Linked DNA regions of Mesorhizobium japonicum MAFF 303099. The protein of the gene in region 1 interacts with the protein of each later gene in a pairwise test. Links are inferred from orthologs where the notes say so. Each region holds a gene or a part of one and is shown in the gene's direction. Other genes may lie near its edges.

Region 1 (8,609 bases):
ATCGGCCTGCTCCTGCTGCGCGGGCCGCAGACGGCGCATGAACTGTTGGCTCGAGCCGAGCGCATGGCGCGGTTTTCGTCGATCGAAGATCTGCGGGGTGAACTCGACATGCTGATCGGCCGGCGGCCGCCGCTGGTCCAGGAAATCCCGCGCGGGCCAGGCCAGCGCGAGGATCGCTACGTGCATCTTCTCGCCGGCCCGGTGGACGTCGCGGCTTTATCGGCGCAGCGCAGTGCGCCGGCCATGCCTCACTCCGACCTGGAAGCGAGGTTGGAAGCGCTGGAGCAGGAAGTCGCTGCCCTTCGCGCCAGGCTCGACGCGCTGGGCGGCTGAGGCGGCCTGGAGTTGCTCGAATGAAAACGCCGGCTCTCAGGCCGGCGTTTGTCGCTTCAGGCCGCCCTGCTCAGCCGAGCCTTGCGTCGAGCGACACCTTGATGGCGCCGAGCGCCTTGGAGACCGGGCATTCGGCCTTGGCCTTCTCGGCCAGTTCCTTGAATTTCGCCGCATCGATGCCGGGCACCTTGCCGACCAGCGTGATCGCGCTGCCGGTAATGCCGGTGCCTGGAACCAGCGTCACCACCGCCTTGGCGTCGAGTTCGGCGGCGGGCGTGCCGTTCTCGGCCAGGAAGTGCGAAAGCTGCATGGCGTAGCAGCCGGCATGTGCCGCCGCGATCAGCTCTTCCGGGTTGGTGCCGGATTTGCCGCTTTCATCCTCGAAGCGCGCCTTGAACGAATAGGGCGTGCCCTTGAGCGTCCCGCTCTGGCTGTCGAGCGTGCCTTTGCCCTCTTTCAGATTGCCTTTCCAGACGGCGGTTGCGGTGCGGTCCATGAAGTCCTCCTTGGTTGTCGTGAACTTGGGGTTGTCGTGAACTTGGCCCGGGTGAAGCCCGGCGTCCGGTCAACTATAGCGCGGGTGGGCGCGAAGACCACTGCGCTGTTTGGACCACGGCACGATGACGGCTCATTGCCTTCGCAAAAAAAATCCGGGCAGGCCGGAAAAAATAGTCGCGCAAAAATGTCGACTTCCATCCAGCCCGTCCGTCCTGTGGGCGGCCATGGGATTTGTGGCCTGATGGAGGTTCACATGGACAATCTGTTTTTCGCACTTTGGAAGAGCCCGGGCCAAGGGCCTGAGCGACAGGAAGACTTCTGGCTGGATCCGCCGGCGCCCGTCTTCGGACGGCTGCTGGCGGCGGTCGCCATCATCGGGGTCGCGGCATGCCTTCTCGACCATGCGGCGGTCGAGGGCAAGGCTGACACGCTCGTCATCGCATCTTATGGTTGGTCTCAGCAGGGGAGCTCGCAATGAAATATGTCTGCCTGGTCTATGGTGAGGAAAAGGACCTCTACGCATTGACCGTAGAGCGCGGGGCCAAGCTCGACGCCGATTCACTGGCTTATGACAGGTCCCTGGACCAGGAGGGCAAGCTGATCATCGCGCAGGCGCTGCAATCGGTGAGAACGTCGAAGTCGGTGCGACGGCGCAAGGGCAAGCGCCTCGTCACCGACGGCCCCTTCGCCGAAACCAAGGAGCAGCTGCTCGGCTTCGTCATGGTCGAGGCCGACAACCTCGACGAAGCGCTGGACATCGCCGCCGGTATTCCGCTGGCCGAACTCGGCACGGTCGAGGTCCGGGCGATCTACGACATACCGGGGTCATAGGCGGCGCCTGGCTTGGCGGCTCGGCCTGCAACCGGCTTGTTTAATCGCCTAAGCTTCACCAGCCGCAAATTGAATTTTCTTCGCCGCAGGCAACCCGCGCGTGTTGAAGCAGCGCGACAGTTCTCCTATCGTCGCGCGGGATTACTGGGGGACTACCACATGCCTTTCCTGATTGCTGTCCTTGGCGTGCTGGGAGCGGCGGCGTTCTGGTGGTATCGGATGAAGGCCATGAACGACGCCGCGCGCGAGGTCGCCGATGTCGTCGGGCGCGTGCAAGGCAACATCAGGCGCAAGAAGCTGCGCAAGCAGGCGGCCCTATCGCCGCTGACGGCGATCGACGATCCGGTGGTGGCCGCCGCGACGCTGATCACCGCGATCGTTTCCGAGAACGGCCCCGTGCTGCCGCAGCGCGAGGCCGTCATCCGCGCGGTGATCTCCGAGATCGCCGACAAGAAGAAGACCGACGAGGCGGTGATCTACGCCAAATGGGCGGCGGCGCAGATCGATGACACCACGATCGTCATCGACAAGCTGGCGCCGTTCCTGCGCGAACGTCTCGACGTCGCCGAGCGCAACGATCTGCTGCAGATGGTCAATCGCGCGGCCCAGGGCGGCGAGAAGAAACTGGAGATAGCCGACCAGCGCATGCTGCGGCTGCGGCAGAAGCTGGGCTTCGAGGTCAACTGATCGCACACCTGGCGATTGGCGGAAACGACCATCGCTTCGTTGGGTGCGCCAGTGAGGCGCTCAGATCGCCTCGCCTTTCAGCAGCCTCGGCGTGCCGGCGGATAACCCCGACGCCTGGCGGATGAAAAACTCCTTCAGGCGCGGCATGCGTTCGACGAGGCCGAGGCCGATGTCGCGGACGGTGCGCAGCGGGGTGATGTCGTTGGAAAACAGCCGGTTCAGCACATCCGTCGTGATGCCCATCTGTACCGTGTCGAAGCGGCGCCATTGCTGGTAGCGTTCGAGCACGTCGAGCGCGCCGATGTCCTGGCCGAGCCGGTCGGCCTCGACGATCACTTCGGCGAGTGCTGCCACATCCTTGAAGCCGAGATTGAGGCCCTGGCCGGCGATCGGATGGATGCCGTGGGCGGCGTCGCCGGCAAGCGCCACGCGCGGCGCCACGAAGGCGCGCGCGATGGTGAGGCCGAGCGGCCAGGCGCGCGGCTTGTCGGCGACGCGGATTTCGCCGAGCTTCAGGCCGAAACGCTGTTCGAGTTCATGCTCGAAGACTAGGTCGTCGCCTTCCACCAGCGCTTTGGCATCTTCCGCGCGTTCGACCCAGACGATCGACGAGCGGTTTGTGCCGTCCTCCTCGGGTTTCAGCGGCAGCGTGGCGAAGGGGCCGGCCGGCAAAAAGTGCTCTTCGGCGCGGCCATTGTGCGGGCGTTCATGCGCCACGGTGCAGACGATGCCGGACTGGCCATAGTCCCACTTCACCGTCTTGATGCCGGCCATGTCGCGCAGCTTCGAATTGACGCCGTCGGCGGCGACCAGCAGCCGTGCCGTCAGCGCCGCCCCATCGGCCAGATGAACCGTGATGCCGGCGCCATTGGTCTCGAAACTCTGCACGGCGACGCCTTCGATGATGTCGATGCCGAGTTTTTCAGCTCTGGCGCGCAAGGCGCCGTTGAGCGACTTGTTGGCGACCATATGGGCGAAGGGCTCGCCCGGCGCGACTTCGCCGCCAAAGGTCAGGAAGACCGGGCGCACTGGATCGGCGCTGCGCGAATCGGTGATGATCATCTCGGTGATCGCCTGCGCCTGTGGCGCGATCTCGGCCCAGACACCGAGCTGGTCGAGCATGCGGCAAGCGGCAGCGGCAATGGCCGAGGCGCGGCCGTCGCGTTGCCAGGCGCCGGCGGGCGCGGCGTCGACCAGCGCCACGGCCAGATGGGGTCGCGCCTGTTTCAGCGAGACGGCGGTGGCCAGGCCGACATAGCCGGCGCCGGCGACGAGAACATCGAGCCCGGATATGGTCTTGGCGTCCGCCTTGCGTTCCATTGTCTTGGCTCCTTGCGCGCCGGCCCGGACCTGCGCCCTTGACGGCTCGTTCTTCCTGTCGGAAACCGCCATAGCAATTTTGCGGCGAGGTCACAAAACATGACGGCGGCGATCGACGAGCTTCTGAGCATTCTCGACCTCGAGAGGCTGGAACACAATCTGTATCGTGGTCGCAGCCCCCAGGTGGAGTGGCAGCGCGTCTTCGGCGGCCAGACCATCGCCCAGGCGCTTGTGGCGGCGCAGCGGACGGTGGAACCGGACCGCTTCGTGCATTCGCTGCACGGCTATTTCATGCGGCCGGGCGACATCAGGGTGCCGATCGTCTACGAGGTCGACCGCATCCGCGACGGCGGCTCCTTCACCACCCGGCGCGTGCTGGCGATCCAGCACGGACAGGCGATCTTTTCGCTGGAAGCCTCGTTCCAGGTCGACGAAAAGGGGCTGGAACACCAATTCGCACTGCCTGACGACGTGCCGCCGCCGGAAGGGCTGCCGACGCAGCGCCAGCTGCTCGAAAGAGCCGAACGTGTGCCGGAGGCGGTGCGCCGCTTCTGGGCACGCGAACGGCCGCTGGAGCTCAGGCCGGTCAATCTCCAGCACTATGAAAGCCGCGACAAGCTGCCGCCCCGGCAGAATGTCTGGATCCGCCTTGCCGGCCCGGTTCCCGATGACCGCGCGCTGCAATCGGTGCTGCTCGCCTATCTCTCCGACATGACGCTGCTGGACACCTCGACCTTCGCGCATGGACGTGGCCTGTTCGATCCCGACATCCAGGCGGCGAGTCTCGACCATTCGATGTGGTTCCACCGGCCGCACTCGCTCGACGGCTGGCTGCTCTATGCGCAGGACAGCCCATCGAGCTCGGGATCGCGCGGCTTCAGTCGAGGCACGCTCTATGCGCGCGACGGCACGCTGATCGCCTCGATGGCCCAGGAAGGGTTGATCCGGCTCAAGCGTTGAGCATTGCGAGTCTTGTTTGAGCAGGATCACTGACAAACGAAAACCGTTTGTCCGGGAAAACCCGGCTCGGCTTTTCGGGATCGTGCTCAAAGCCGGCAAATTAGGCAAAATCGAAAAATTGCATAATTTTTGAGCACATGGCGTGCCGCAGGCATTGGCACTCGCTGCCTCCAATCCCCTCATTCCCTTTGTTTACAACAGGTTAACAGGCTGCTTCGGCACTTGGCACGGAGCTTGAATCCTTGTGGGCACTCTCCGGCTCTTTGGGATCGGTGAAGTCGTGCAAACGCGGGGGACCGCAACAGCAAAGGGTGAAACCTTATGAAAATCGTGATGGCAATCATCAAGCCGTTCAAGCTGGACGAGGTACGCGAAGCGCTTACCGCCGTCGGCATCCAGGGCCTGACCGTCACCGAAGTCAAAGGCTACGGGCGTCAGAAGGGACATACGGAAATCTATCGCGGAGCGGAATACGCGGTCAGTTTCCTGCCGAAGATCAAGATCGAGGTCGCTGTCAGTGCCGATACGGTCGACAAGGCCGTCGAAGCCATCACCGCCGCGGCCAAGACCGGCCAGATCGGCGACGGCAAGATCTTCGTTTTCGGCATCGATCAGGCGGTGCGCATCCGCACCGGCGAAACAGACACCGACGCGCTCTGAGCGGCGAACACGTATTCCAATGGAGAGTTCAATGAATATTTCTTCCACCTTGAAGACAACGGGACGGGCGGCCCTGCTGGGCTCGCTTGCTCTGGCAGCATTGGGCAGCGTCGCCGCCTTTGCGCAGGAAGCCGCTCCGGCCGCTGCCGCAGCCGCCCCGGCTGCCGCTCCCACCCCGGTGCTCGACACCGGCAACACCGCCTGGATGCTGACCTCGACGGCCCTGGTGCTGATGATGACCATTCCGGGCCTGGCGCTGTTCTACGGCGGCATGGTGCGCAAGAAGAACGTGCTCGCCACCATCATGCAGAGCTTCGCCATCACCTGCCTGGTGACGGTGCTGTGGTTCATGTTCGGCTATTCGCTGGCCTTCTCCGACGGCGGCGGCATGAATGCCTATCTCGGCGGCTTCTCGAAATTCTTCCATCACGGCATCACGGTCTCGACGCTCTGGCTGCCGGGGGTCTCGAACATTCCTGAATTCGTCTTCTCGATGTTCCAGATGACCTTCGCCATCATCACACCTGCCCTCATCGCCGGCGCCTTCGCCGAGCGCATGAAGTTCTCGGCGCTGCTGCTGTTCATGGCGCTGTGGTTGATCGTGGTCTATTGCCCGATCGCACATTGGGTCTGGGGTGGCGGCTTCCTCGGCACGGCTGGCGTGCTCGACTTCGCCGGCGGTACGGTCGTCCACATCAACGCCGGTGTCGCGGGCCTGGTCTGCGCGCTGGTTCTTGGCAAGCGCGAAGGCTACGGCACCACCAACATGGCGCCGCACAACCTGGTCTATTCGGTGATCGGCGCTTCGCTGCTGTGGGTCGGCTGGTTCGGCTTCAACGCCGGTTCGGAACTGGCGGCGGACGGTCTTGCCGGCGCTGCGATGATGAACACGCAGGTCGCCACCGCTGCCGCCGCGCTCGCCTGGATGTTCGCTGAATGGATCGTCGCCAAGAAGCCCTCGGTGCTCGGCATCATCTCGGGTGCCGTCGCCGGCCTCGTCGCGGTGACGCCGGCTTCCGGCTTCGTCAACCCGACCGGCGCTTTCATCATCGGCATCGTTGCCGGCGTGCTCTGCTACATCTCGGCGGTCAAGGTGAAGCACATGTTCGGCTATGACGACTCGCTCGATGCCTTCGGCGTGCACGGCGTCGGCGGCATCATCGGTGCGCTGCTCACCGGCGCGCTGGCCGATCCGGCGATCAACGCGCTCGGCAAGGGCGGCTCTGTGGTCACCCAGCTCTACGGCATCGTCTTCACCATCCTGTGGACGGCGATCGCCACCTTCGTGATCCTCTACATCGTCAAGGCGCTGGTCGGCCTGCGTCCGACGACCCAGGAAGAGGTCGAAGGCCTCGACATCTCCCAGCATGGCGAAGTGGTGCCGTAAGGCCAGCCTCGCCAACGGGGCCGGCGGATCCTCCTCCCGCCGGCCCCATTGTCCCTCACGCAATTCCCGGGAGAATCGCAATCCGGCTCTCCCAGGGACTGCTCCAGAGATCCCGTCGTGACGCTCCCGCAAGGAGCTCACGCCTTGAGGCCCGGATTGTTTCCGGGCCTCTTTTTTGGTAAAATGTTCTGTCTATACCCCTGGTTCGCGCAATCACGTTCGCGTGATGGACCCTTGGGAAGAAACATCGACCGCTTTGGTTCCGAACTGTGGGGGCGATCGTCGTTCTGACGCTCGTGCAAAAACAGGGAGGAACTTTCTCATGAACCTCAAGAATATCTGCCTTGGAGCGCTCGCTCTTTCGATGGTTGGTGGCATGGCATTTGCCGGTGCTCTGGATGAACCGGCCAACATGGCGCCGTTCTTCACCGATTCCAGCATGAAAACCATGAAGCCGGAGGCGGACTTCAAGGCAGCCTGGGCCTCGACGGCTAAGGACAAGCAGGACAAGATGATGAAGGAGTGCCAGGACGCGGCGATGAGCAAGCCTCACGCCGAATTCTGCGCCAACCTGATGATGTATGCCGGTCACAAATGATTGCACGAGGTCGGGTCCGGAGGGCCCGACCGTTTTATAGCCGAACGATGGCGGGTGCCCGCCATCGCTTCGTTTGCCAGTGCGCTTTGGCGGAGACCGCAGGCGGTCCCGATGCCGTCCGCTGGCGGAGTCTATCCGCCGATCCCATCGTCCATCATGGTGTTTGTCAGCGCCTCATAGGCACTGCTGCAGGTCTGGGAATGGGGGCAATTCCAGACAATCAACGTCGGCGCCACCGTCAGTATGGCCGCAATCAGAATTTGCAGGCCAAGATCTGGCACCCCAAATCCCTTGCCGAGGAGAGCCCTGCACAGAAAATACAGGCCCTGTATCAGGCAGGCGGAGGCGAGCAGGTGCAGGAGTGGGCCGGTCGCCCTGGCAAAGGGTGTCACGTAACCATCCGGAAAGCCCACCATCCCGAGCTCGGCAAACCAGTGCACGGCGAGCAGGAGACTAAGCGCCGCCCAAGCGAGAGCCGCCACGCGAAGGAAGGTAGACCGCATGCCTCTACCCACCCCTGGCGGTCGCACGGCGACGTTGCACATCCTGCCCGCTTCCACTTCAACCTGAAGTGACATGATCTCAACCGCTTATAGTTAATGCCCCCTTAACCTTCCCACCGATAGTCTGGCGTTCGAATCTGCCGGAGTGCGTCATGTGCTCGGGCCAGGCAATCACTGACGGGGAAGAGCATGCGTTCAGGGGCTTCAGCACCGCTCGCGATGACCGATACGGGGCACGGCATCCAGGCTTTCGCGCGGCGCCAGGTCGGCCGGCTGGTCGGCGCCGGCATGTTTCTGGCTGTAGCCTTCGGGGTTGCCAGCCTCGCCACCTGGAACGTTGCCGATCCAAGCTTCTCGCACGCCACCAACAACACCGTCACCAACGCCATGGGCTATGCCGGCGCGGTTTTCTCCGATCTCGCCATGCAGTTCTTCGGCCTTGCTGCGGTCGCCGCGCTGGTTCCGGCTGTCATCTGGGGGTACCTGCTGTTTTCGGCGCGCGGTGTCGACAGGCTGCCCAAGCGCGGGCTGTTCTGGTTCGGCTTCGCCCTGCTCGCCGCCGCGATCGCCGGCTGCATCGTTCCGCCCAAGACCTGGCCGCTGCCCACCGGCCTCGGCGGCGTGTTCGGCGACATGGTGCTCAAGATTCCCGGCGTCCTGATCGGCGGCTATCCGACCGGGCTGATCGCCAGCGTGCTCGCCGTGCTGCTGGCCGGGCCGACGCTCTGGCTGTTCGCCTTTGGCTCGGCGTTGATCGGGCGCAAGAACGGCTTCGCCGTGATGGAAGAGCCGGCGGCAGCGGACCCGCGCGAGGACGATCTTCTGTTCGACA
Region 2 (8,913 bases), 3.1 Mb from region 1 along the record:
CGACGAGCCGTTCCGGCGGCGCGCCCATGCGCACGGCGCGGGCCTGGTCGTGTCCGAAATGGTGGCAAGCGGCGAACTCGCCAAGGGTAGGGCCGGCTTCGACCTGCGCATACGGCATTCCGGCCTGCCCGTCCATATGGTGCAGCTGGCGGGCCGCGAAGCGATCCACATGGCCGAAGGCGCACGGATCGCCGCAGGCGAGGGCGCCGACATCATCGACATCAACATGGGCTGCCCGGCCAAGAAGGTCACCGGTGGTTATGCCGGTTCGGCATTGATGCTGGATCTCGACCATGCGCTGTCGCTGATCGAGGCCGTGGTCGGCGCGGTCAAGGTGCCGGTGACGGTCAAGATGCGGCTCGGCTGGGACGAAGGCGCCCTCAATGCGCCCATCCTCGCGCGCCGTGCCGAGCAGGCGGGCGTCAAGATGGTGACGGTGCATGGCCGCACGCGCTGCCAGTTCTACCAGGGCAAGGCCGACTGGCGCGCCATCGCCCGCGTCAAGGAAGCCGTGTCCATTCCAGTCGTTGCCAATGGCGATGTCTGTTCCCCGGCCGAGGCAGCTGCCATTCTCGACCAATCGGGCGCCGATGCGGTGATGGTCGGTCGCGCGCATTACGGCGCGCCCTGGATCGCCGGTGGCATCGCGGCAGCGGCGGCAGGCGAAGTGGCGGCCAACGTGCCCGAGAATCGCGCGGCTCTGGCAGACTATATCGTCGGCCACTACGAGGACATGCTGGCGCTTTATGGCGTTGAGAGCGGTTTGCGCCAGGCGCGCAAACATCTGGGCTGGTATCTTGATCGCCATGCTGTTGGCGTCGCCGACGATGACCGAAAGGCCATCCTGACGGCGTTCGATCCGGCCCGCGTCATTGCCTTGCTGCGCAATGTGTTTTCGCGTGATCCGCAACCCTTGAGCCTGCGGAGCGCCGCATGAACGCCATCGCTGGCCAGGGAGCTGAAATGGTGGACGCCGCCCAGATCGTCCTCAACACCATCCGCCGCCCGGTGATCATGATCAGCGAGGAAGGCTTCATCACCTTCGCCAATGCCGATGCCGAGGACTTTTTTCGCTCCAGCGCGACCATGCTGGCGCGCAACACCCTGTCCAAGCTCGTCCCCTTCGGCAGTCCGCTGCTGACCTTGGTCGATCAGGTGCGCGAGCGCCGGGCTCCGGTCAACGAGTATCGGGTCGATGTGTCGTCGCCACGCCTCGGCATCGAGAAGGTCGTCGATCTCTATGTCGCGCCGGTGCCGGAATTCCCGGGCTCCGTCGTGGTCATGTTCCAGGAACGGTCCATGGCCGACAAGATCGACCGGCAGATGACGCATCGCGGTGCCGCGCGCTCGGTGACTGGCCTGGCGGCGATGCTCGCCCATGAGATCAAGAACCCGCTCTCCGGCATCCGCGGCGCCGCGCAACTGCTCGAACTGTCCGCCTCCGACGAGGACCGCGCGTTGACCCGGCTGATCACCGACGAGACGGACCGCATCGTCTCGCTGGTCGATCGCATGGAGGTGTTTTCCGACGAGCGGCCGATCGATCGCTATCCCGTCAACATCCATGTCGTTCTCGACCATGTGAAGGCGATCGCAAAGAACGGTTTTGCCAAGAAAATCAGGATATTGGAGGACTATGATCCATCATTGCCTCCAGTGTTCGCCAACCGCGACCAGCTGATCCAGGTGTTCCTGAACCTGGTCAAGAACGCCGCCGAGGCGATCGGCACCGACCCGCATGGCGAGATCGTGCTGTCGACCGCCTTCCGGCCGGGCATTCGCGTATCGGTGCCGGGAACGCAGGACCGCGTGTCGCTGCCCCTGGAGTTCTGCGTGCGCGACAATGGCCCCGGTGTCTCGGAGGATATCCTGCCGATCCTGTTTGATCCTTTCATCACCACCAAGCCGAACGGCTCGGGGCTGGGGCTTGCGCTGGTCGCCAAGATCGTCGGCGAGCATGGCGGCATCATCGAATGCGAATCGACCCCGCGAGGAACCACCTTCCGCATCCTGATGCCGGCCTGGAAGGAAACGCCGTTCGGCGCTGAAGAAGACGGTGAAGGAGACCGCAAATGACCGCTCGCGGCAATATTCTCGTCGCCGATGACGATGCGGCGATCCGCACCGTGCTCAACCAGGCTCTCTCGCGCGTCGGGCACGAGGTGCGCGTCACCTCCAACGCCTCGACCTTGTGGCGCTGGGTGGCCGCGGGCGAGGGCGACCTTGTCATCACCGACGTCGTCATGCCGGATGAAAACGCCTTCGACATGCTACCGCGCATCAAGAAGGCGCGGCCGGAACTGCCGGTCATTGTCATGAGCGCCCAGAACACGTTCATGACGGCGATCCGCGCATCCGAGACAGGCGCCTATGAATATCTCCCGAAACCGTTCGACCTGACCGAACTGCTCAACATCGTCAACCGGGCGCTGTCTGAGCCCCGCCGGCCGAAGATCGATGCGCGGCCCGATGAGCAGCCGGAAACGATGCCGCTGGTCGGCCGCTCGGCGGCCATGCAGGACATCTATCGCATGCTGGCGCGCATGATGCAGACCGACCTCACGGTGATGATCTCGGGCGAATCCGGCACCGGCAAGGAACTGGTGGCGCGTGCGCTGCACGAATATGGCCGTCGTCGCGGCGGGCCGTTTGTCGCCATCAATATGGCGGCGATCCCGCGTGACCTGATCGAATCGGAACTGTTCGGCCATGAGAAGGGTGCCTTCACCGGCGCGCAGAACCGCTCCACCGGCCGTTTCGAGCAGGCCGAGGGCGGCACGCTGTTCCTCGACGAGATCGGCGACATGCCGATGGAGGCACAGACGCGCCTGCTGCGCGTCCTGCAGCAGGGCGAGTACACGACCGTCGGCGGACGCACGCCGATCAAGACCGATGTGCGCATCGTCGCCGCCACCAACAAGGATCTGCGCACGCTGATCAACCAGGGACTGTTCCGCGAGGATCTGTTCTATCGTCTCAATGTCGTTCCGCTGAGGCTGCCGGCATTGCGCGAGCGCTCCGAGGACGTGCCCGATCTCGTGCGCCACTTCTTCAAGCTCGGCGAGATGGAAGGGCTGCAGACCAAGCGCATCTCGTCCGGCGGCATCGAACTGATGAAGCGCTACCCGTGGCCGGGCAATGTGCGCGAACTGGAAAACCTGGTTCGCCGGCTGGCCGCTCTTTATTCGCAGGACGAGATTTCCGCCGAGATCATCGAGGCGGAGCTGAAGACCGGCGAGCGCCCCGTGGTGCCCGGCGGCGGCAACCTCATTCCCGACGATCTCTCCATCGGCCAGGCAGTGGAGCACTTCCTGCAGCGCTATTTCGCCTCGTTTGCCGGCGAATTGCCGCCCGCCGGACTCTACCAGCGCATACTGTCCGAGGTCGAATATCCGCTGGTCCTGGCCTCAATGACGGCAACCCGCGGCAACCAGATCAAGGCTGCGGAACTGCTGGGGCTGAACCGCAACACGCTGCGCAAGAAGATTCGCGAACTGGGCGTCAACGTCTATAAATCGTCGCGGCCGGGCTGAGCGACGACCCGGCGACGACTCTTTTTCAGGGGACTGAGCGGCGAAAGATTTCCGCCATTGTCACACTTGTTGCATAATCGCCACAATGCGTTGCATAGATCGGACGCAATCATTGGCTCCCAGACGGCGACATGGCTCCGCAGGCACCTGTACTCAATCAACCGCTATTCAGCGAACCCGGCGCGCGCGACGGGCGCCGCTTGCTGGCGCTGCCCGGCGTGGTGGCCGTCGTCGGCGCGCTGGTCATGGCGGCCATCTCGTTCACCATCCTGGTCGGCGCGACGCCGATCGCGCCTGACGCCAGGACGACCTGGGCGCTGATCGCGCTCAATGCCGCTTTCGTGCTGTTCCTCATGGCGCTGGTCGGGCGCGAAGTGCATCGCATCGTCATGGCCCGCCGGCATGGCAAGGCGGCCTCGCGGCTGCATGTGCGCATCGTCGCCATGTTCGCGCTGGTTGCCGCCATCCCCGCCATCATGGTGGCCATCATCGCCTCGATCACGCTCGATATCGGCCTCGACCGCTGGTTCGAGATTCGTACCAAGACGATCGTCAATTCCTCGCTGTCGATCGCCGATGCCTATGTCCAGGAGAACGCCCGCAATCTGCAGGGCACGACGCTGTCGATGGCCTATGATCTCGACGCGTCGCGCTCGCTATACGGCCTTGATCGCACAGGCTTTCTCGACCTCCTGAACAAGGAGGCGGTGGGCCGGTCGCTGGCCCATGCGGCGCTGATCAAGCCCGACGGTTCGTTCGTCATGAGCGCGCAGACCGATGCCGATTTCGCCATGCCGGAACCGCCGGAAGGTTCAGTCAGCAGCGCCACCGACGGCAAGCCGGTGCTGATAGAGCCGCGCACCCGCAACATCATGGGCGCCATCGTCAAGCTGCGCGAAATCGAGGGCCTCTACCTCTACACCATCCGCCTTGTCGATCCCGAGGTGATCAAGGCGCGGCAGATCGTCAGGTCCAACACCGACGAGTATCGCAATCTCGAAGACAACAGGCGCACGTCGCAAGTAGCCTTCGCGCTGCCCTATCTGTCGCTGACCCTGATCATCATCTTGTCGGCAATCTGGACGGGCATCGCGGTCGCCGACCGCCTCGTGCGGCCGATTCGCCAGCTCATTGGCGCTGCCGACGAAGTGGCGACCGGCAATCTCGACGTCGCGGTTCCGGTTAGATCTTCCGACGGCGATGTCGCCTCGCTTGGCGACACCTTCAACAAGATGCTGCTGGAGCTCAAATCGCAGCGCAACGAGATCCTGTCGGCGAAGGACCTGATCGACGAGCGGCGGCGCTTCTCCGAAGCCGTGCTTGCCGGTGTCACCGCCGGCGTCATCGGCGTCGATCCCTACGGCATCGTCACCATCGTCAACCGTTCGGCCGAATCGATGCTGGCCATCTCCGCCAGTGCCGCACTCGGGCAGAACCTTTCCGCTATTTTGCCGCATGTCGGCCGCGTCTTCGAGATCGGCCGCCAGTCGGGCAAGCCCGTCTACCGCGAGCAGGTGACGTTTTTCCGCGCCGGCACCGAGCGCACTTTCAACGTGCAGATCACCATCGAAGCGGGCGACGACGGCTCGGAAGAGAAATCCTACGTCGTGACCGTCGACGACATCACCGATCTGGTCCAGGCGCAGCGTTCTTCAGCCTGGGCCGACGTCGCGCGCCGCATCGCCCACGAGATCAAGAACCCGCTGACGCCGATCCAGCTTTCGGCCGAGCGCATCAAGCGCCGATACGGCAAGGTCATCACCGAGGACCGCGAGGTTTTCGACCAATGCACCGACACCATCATCCGGCAGGTCGAGGACATCGGCCGCATGGTCGACGAATTCTCCGCCTTCGCGCGCATGCCCAAGCCCGAGATGAAGGCCATCGATCTGCGCGAATCGCTGCGCGAGGCATCCTTCCTGGTCGAGGTCAGCCGCGCCGACATCACCTTCGAGCGGATTTTCGGCAATGAACCGCTCAAGGGCACATTCGACAGCCGCCTTCTGGCGCAGGCTTTCGGCAATGTGATCAAGAACGCCGCCGAGGCGATCGACGGACTGGAACAAAAGGACGGTTCGCACGGCATAATCCGGATTCAAGCCGGCCGTCAGAATGGCGCGATTCGTATCGACGTCATCGACAATGGCAAAGGCCTGCCGCGCGAGAATCGCCAACGGCTGCTCGAGCCCTATATGACCACGCGCGAGAAAGGCACCGGGCTTGGTCTCGCTATCGTCAAGAAGATCGTGGAGGACCATGGCGGCAGGCTGGAACTTCATGATGCGCCTGCGGACTTCCACGGCGGCCGCGGGGCGATGATCAGCATCATCCTGCCGCTGGCGGCCGTCACGCCGTTGCGCGGCGAAGGCAAGACGGAACACGAAAGAGAAACTGAAAAGGTCGGTAATGGCGTCTGATATTCTCATCGTCGATGACGAGGAAGACATCCGCGAGCTCGTCGCAGGCATATTGAGCGACGAAGGTCACGAAACCCGCACGGCATTCGACGCCGACAGCGCCTTGGCGGCCATTGCCGACCGGGCACCGAGGTTGATTTTCCTCGACATCTGGCTGCAGGGCTCGCGCCTGGACGGCCTGGCGCTGCTCGACGAGATCAAGACCATGCATCCCACCCTGCCGGTGGTGATGATCTCCGGCCACGGCAACATCGAAACAGCGGTCTCCGCCATCCGACGTGGCGCCTATGATTTCATCGAGAAGCCGTTCAAGGCCGACAGGCTGATTCTCATTGCCGAGCGTGCGCTGGAAACCTCGAAGTTGCGGCGCGAGGTTTCCGACCTCAAACAGCGCAGTGGCGAGACCTTCGACCTGATCGGCATGTCGTCGGCCATGAGCCAGCTGCGCCAGACCATCGAGCGCGTCGCGCCGACCAACAGCCGTGTCATGATCATCGGCCCGTCCGGATCCGGCAAGGAACTGGCGGCGCGCGCCATTCACACGCTGTCGGCCCGCAAGGGCGCGCCATTCGTGACGCTAAGCGCCGCCAACATCACGCCCGAGCGCATGGAGATCGAGCTGTTCGGCACCGAATCGAACGGTGTCGAGCGCAAGGTCGGCGCGCTGGAGGAGGCCCATCGCGGCATCCTCTACATCGACGAAGTGGCCGACATGCCGCGCGAGACGCAAAACAAGATCCTGCGCGTGCTGGTCGAGCAGCAGTTCGAGCGGGTAGGGGGCACCAAGCGGGTCAAGGTCGATGTCCGCATCATCTCGTCGACCTCGCAGAACCTGGAAGCCATGATCGCCGACGGGCGTTTCCGCGAAGATCTCTACCACCGGCTGGCGGTGGTTCCGGTGATGGTGCCGGGCCTGGCCGAGCGGCGCGAGGACATTCCCTATCTCGTTGACAATTTCATGAAGCAGATCGCCCGCCAGGCCGGCATCAAGCCGCGCCGTATCGGCGATGACGCGCTTGCCGTGCTGCAGGCGCACAATTGGCCCGGCAACGTCCGTCAGCTGCGCAACAATGTCGAGCGCCTGATGATTCTGGCGCGCGGCGACGACGTCGATGCGCCGATCACCGCGGACCTGCTGCCGTCCGAAATCGGCGACGTCATGCCGCGAACGCCGAATCAGTCCGACCAGCACATTATGGCGCTGCCGTTGCGCGAGGCCCGTGAACAGTTCGAGAAGGACTATCTGATCGCCCAGATCAACCGCTTCGGCGGCAACATCTCGAAGACCGCCGAGTTCATCGGCATGGAGCGCTCGGCGCTGCACCGCAAACTGAAGTCACTGGGCGTCTGACGCGCGGAACCTGTACTGAACCGCGCGTGGTCCAAGCATTTGCCGGTTACGGCGGCGGCGGAATCGCATAAGAAAGCCCGAGATTTTTCCAGGGGTCGCCAATGCCGCGCATTGCCTATGTCAACGGGCGCTACGTCGCTCACGCGGACGCTTCCGTGCATATCGAGGATCGCGGCTATCAGTTCGCCGATGGCGTCTACGAGGTCTGCGAGGTGGCGCGCGGCTTCATCGTCGACATGCCGCGCCATCTTGCCCGGCTCAACCGCTCGCTGACCGAACTGTCGATCGCCTGGCCGGTCGCGCGCAACGTGCTGCCGCTGATCCTGCGCGAGGTGGTCAATCGCAACCACGTCGTCAACGGCCTTGTCTATGTGCAGGTGACGCGTGGTGTCGCCAGCCGCGAGTTTGTTTTCCCGTCGGCGGACACCAAGCCGTCATTGGTGGTCACAGCCAGAAAGGCCGATCCGGCGGCTGGAGCAAAGCGAGCCGAAACCGGGATCGCGGTCATCACCGTGCCAGAGAATCGCTGGGACCGGGTCGATATCAAGACCGTCGGACTGCTGCCCAATGTATTGGCCAAGCAAAAAGCCAAGGAAGCCGGTGCGCAGGAAGCATGGTTCGTCGACACCGACGGCAACGTCAAGGAAGGCGGCTCGTCGAACGCCTGGATCGTCACCCGGGATGGCGTCCTGGTCACCAGGCCGGCCGATCACGGCATCCTGCGCGGCATCACCCGCACGACGATGTTCGAAGTCGCGGCCAAGCTCGGCCTGAAGATCGAGGAGCGCGGTTTTTCCGTCGCCGAGGCCAAGGCGGCGCGCGAGGCGTTCATCAGTTCCGCCACGACGATTGCCATGCCGGTCGTGGCCATTGACGGCGATCCGGTGGCCAACGGGCACCCCGGCTCAGTGACACTTTCGTTACGGCAAGCCTTTTTTGACATTGCGGAAAAAAGTCCAGCCTGATAACCGCACAGGTGGAATGAACATCAATATATCTCGTTCTGCTTGTCGTTACTGACGACAAGACGGTGTTTGTGCGCTTGACATGTGCCCGTTAATTTGGCGCATTGGCCTGCAAACCGAAGGGGATCGGCGAAAGACAAGAACAATGGCGGAACGATCGCAAAACCTTCAGGACCTGTTCCTGAATTCAGTTCGCAAGAGCAAGAACCCGCTCACCATCTTCCTCATCAACGGCGTGAAGCTGACCGGCGTGGTCACTTCGTTCGACAATTTCTGTGTGCTGCTGCGCCGCGACGGTCACTCCCAGCTCGTCTACAAGCACGCCATTTCCACGATCATGCCGAGCCAGCCGGTTCAGATGTTCGATGGCGAGGAAAGCCAGGGCGCCTGATTGGCACGTGAAAAGGACGCGGACGCCACGGTTCGCGGAAAACCAGCGCATCATCCCGGGACGGAAGCCAAGGGGCCGACCCGGGCTGTCGTCATTGTGCCCGTGCTTACCCGCCAGCCGCGCGGTGACGACGACACCAACCGCCCACGGCTGACGCGCTCGGCCGACGCTCGCCATGACGAGGCGGTCGGCCTCGCGCGCGCCATCAATCTCGACCCAGTCCATACGGCTGTCGTGACCGTCAACGATCCGCGTC

What was found.
Region 2: the proteins of MAFF_RS17610 (region 1) and MAFF_RS02620 interact in binary tests that used the Escherichia coli proteins (3 or more experiments, as listed by UniProt). The link is inferred for Mesorhizobium japonicum MAFF 303099 from one-to-one orthologs.

What each region holds. Positions count from the first base shown.
Region 1 is NC_002678.2:3,386,027-3,394,635, reverse strand. Bases 3,925-6,619 are described here. They hold MAFF_RS17610 (P-II family nitrogen regulator), read left to right. Parts: upstream 3,925-4,950; coding sequence 4,951-5,289; downstream 5,290-6,619. Other genes in these bases: MAFF_RS17605 (ammonium transporter), read left to right, coding at 5,321-6,619; tesB (acyl-CoA thioesterase II), read left to right, coding at 3,925-4,629. Also shown: MAFF_RS17645 (YceH family protein), read left to right, coding at 1-333; MAFF_RS17640 (OsmC family protein), read right to left, coding at 404-829; MAFF_RS17635 (hypothetical protein), read left to right, coding at 1,085-1,309; MAFF_RS17630 (YciI family protein), read left to right, coding at 1,306-1,662; MAFF_RS17625 (hypothetical protein), read left to right, coding at 1,822-2,349; MAFF_RS17620 (ubiquinone biosynthesis hydroxylase), read right to left, coding at 2,410-3,669; more of tesB, read left to right, coding at 3,769-3,924; more of MAFF_RS17605, read left to right, coding at 6,620-6,676; MAFF_RS17600 (hypothetical protein), read left to right, coding at 6,999-7,274; MAFF_RS17595 (hypothetical protein), read right to left, coding at 7,406-7,777; MAFF_RS17590 (DNA translocase FtsK), read left to right, coding at 7,967-8,609. UniProt on the Escherichia coli protein: Involved in the regulation of nitrogen metabolism. Regulates the activity of its targets by protein-protein interaction in response to the nitrogen status of the cell.
Region 2 is NC_002678.2:281,105-290,017, forward strand. The notes cover bases 6-3,004. They hold MAFF_RS02620 (two-component system sensor histidine kinase NtrB), read left to right. Parts: upstream 6-933; coding sequence 934-2,076; downstream 2,077-3,004. Other genes in these bases: dusB (tRNA dihydrouridine synthase DusB), read left to right, coding at 6-937; ntrC (nitrogen regulation protein NR(I)), read left to right, coding at 2,073-3,004. Also shown: more of dusB, read left to right, coding at 1-5; more of ntrC, read left to right, coding at 3,005-3,533; MAFF_RS02630 (sensor histidine kinase NtrY-like), read left to right, coding at 3,665-5,950; MAFF_RS02635 (sigma-54-dependent transcriptional regulator), read left to right, coding at 5,940-7,301; MAFF_RS02640 (D-amino-acid transaminase), read left to right, coding at 7,403-8,266; RNA chaperone Hfq, read left to right, coding at 8,412-8,657; GTPase HflX, read left to right, coding at 8,658-8,913.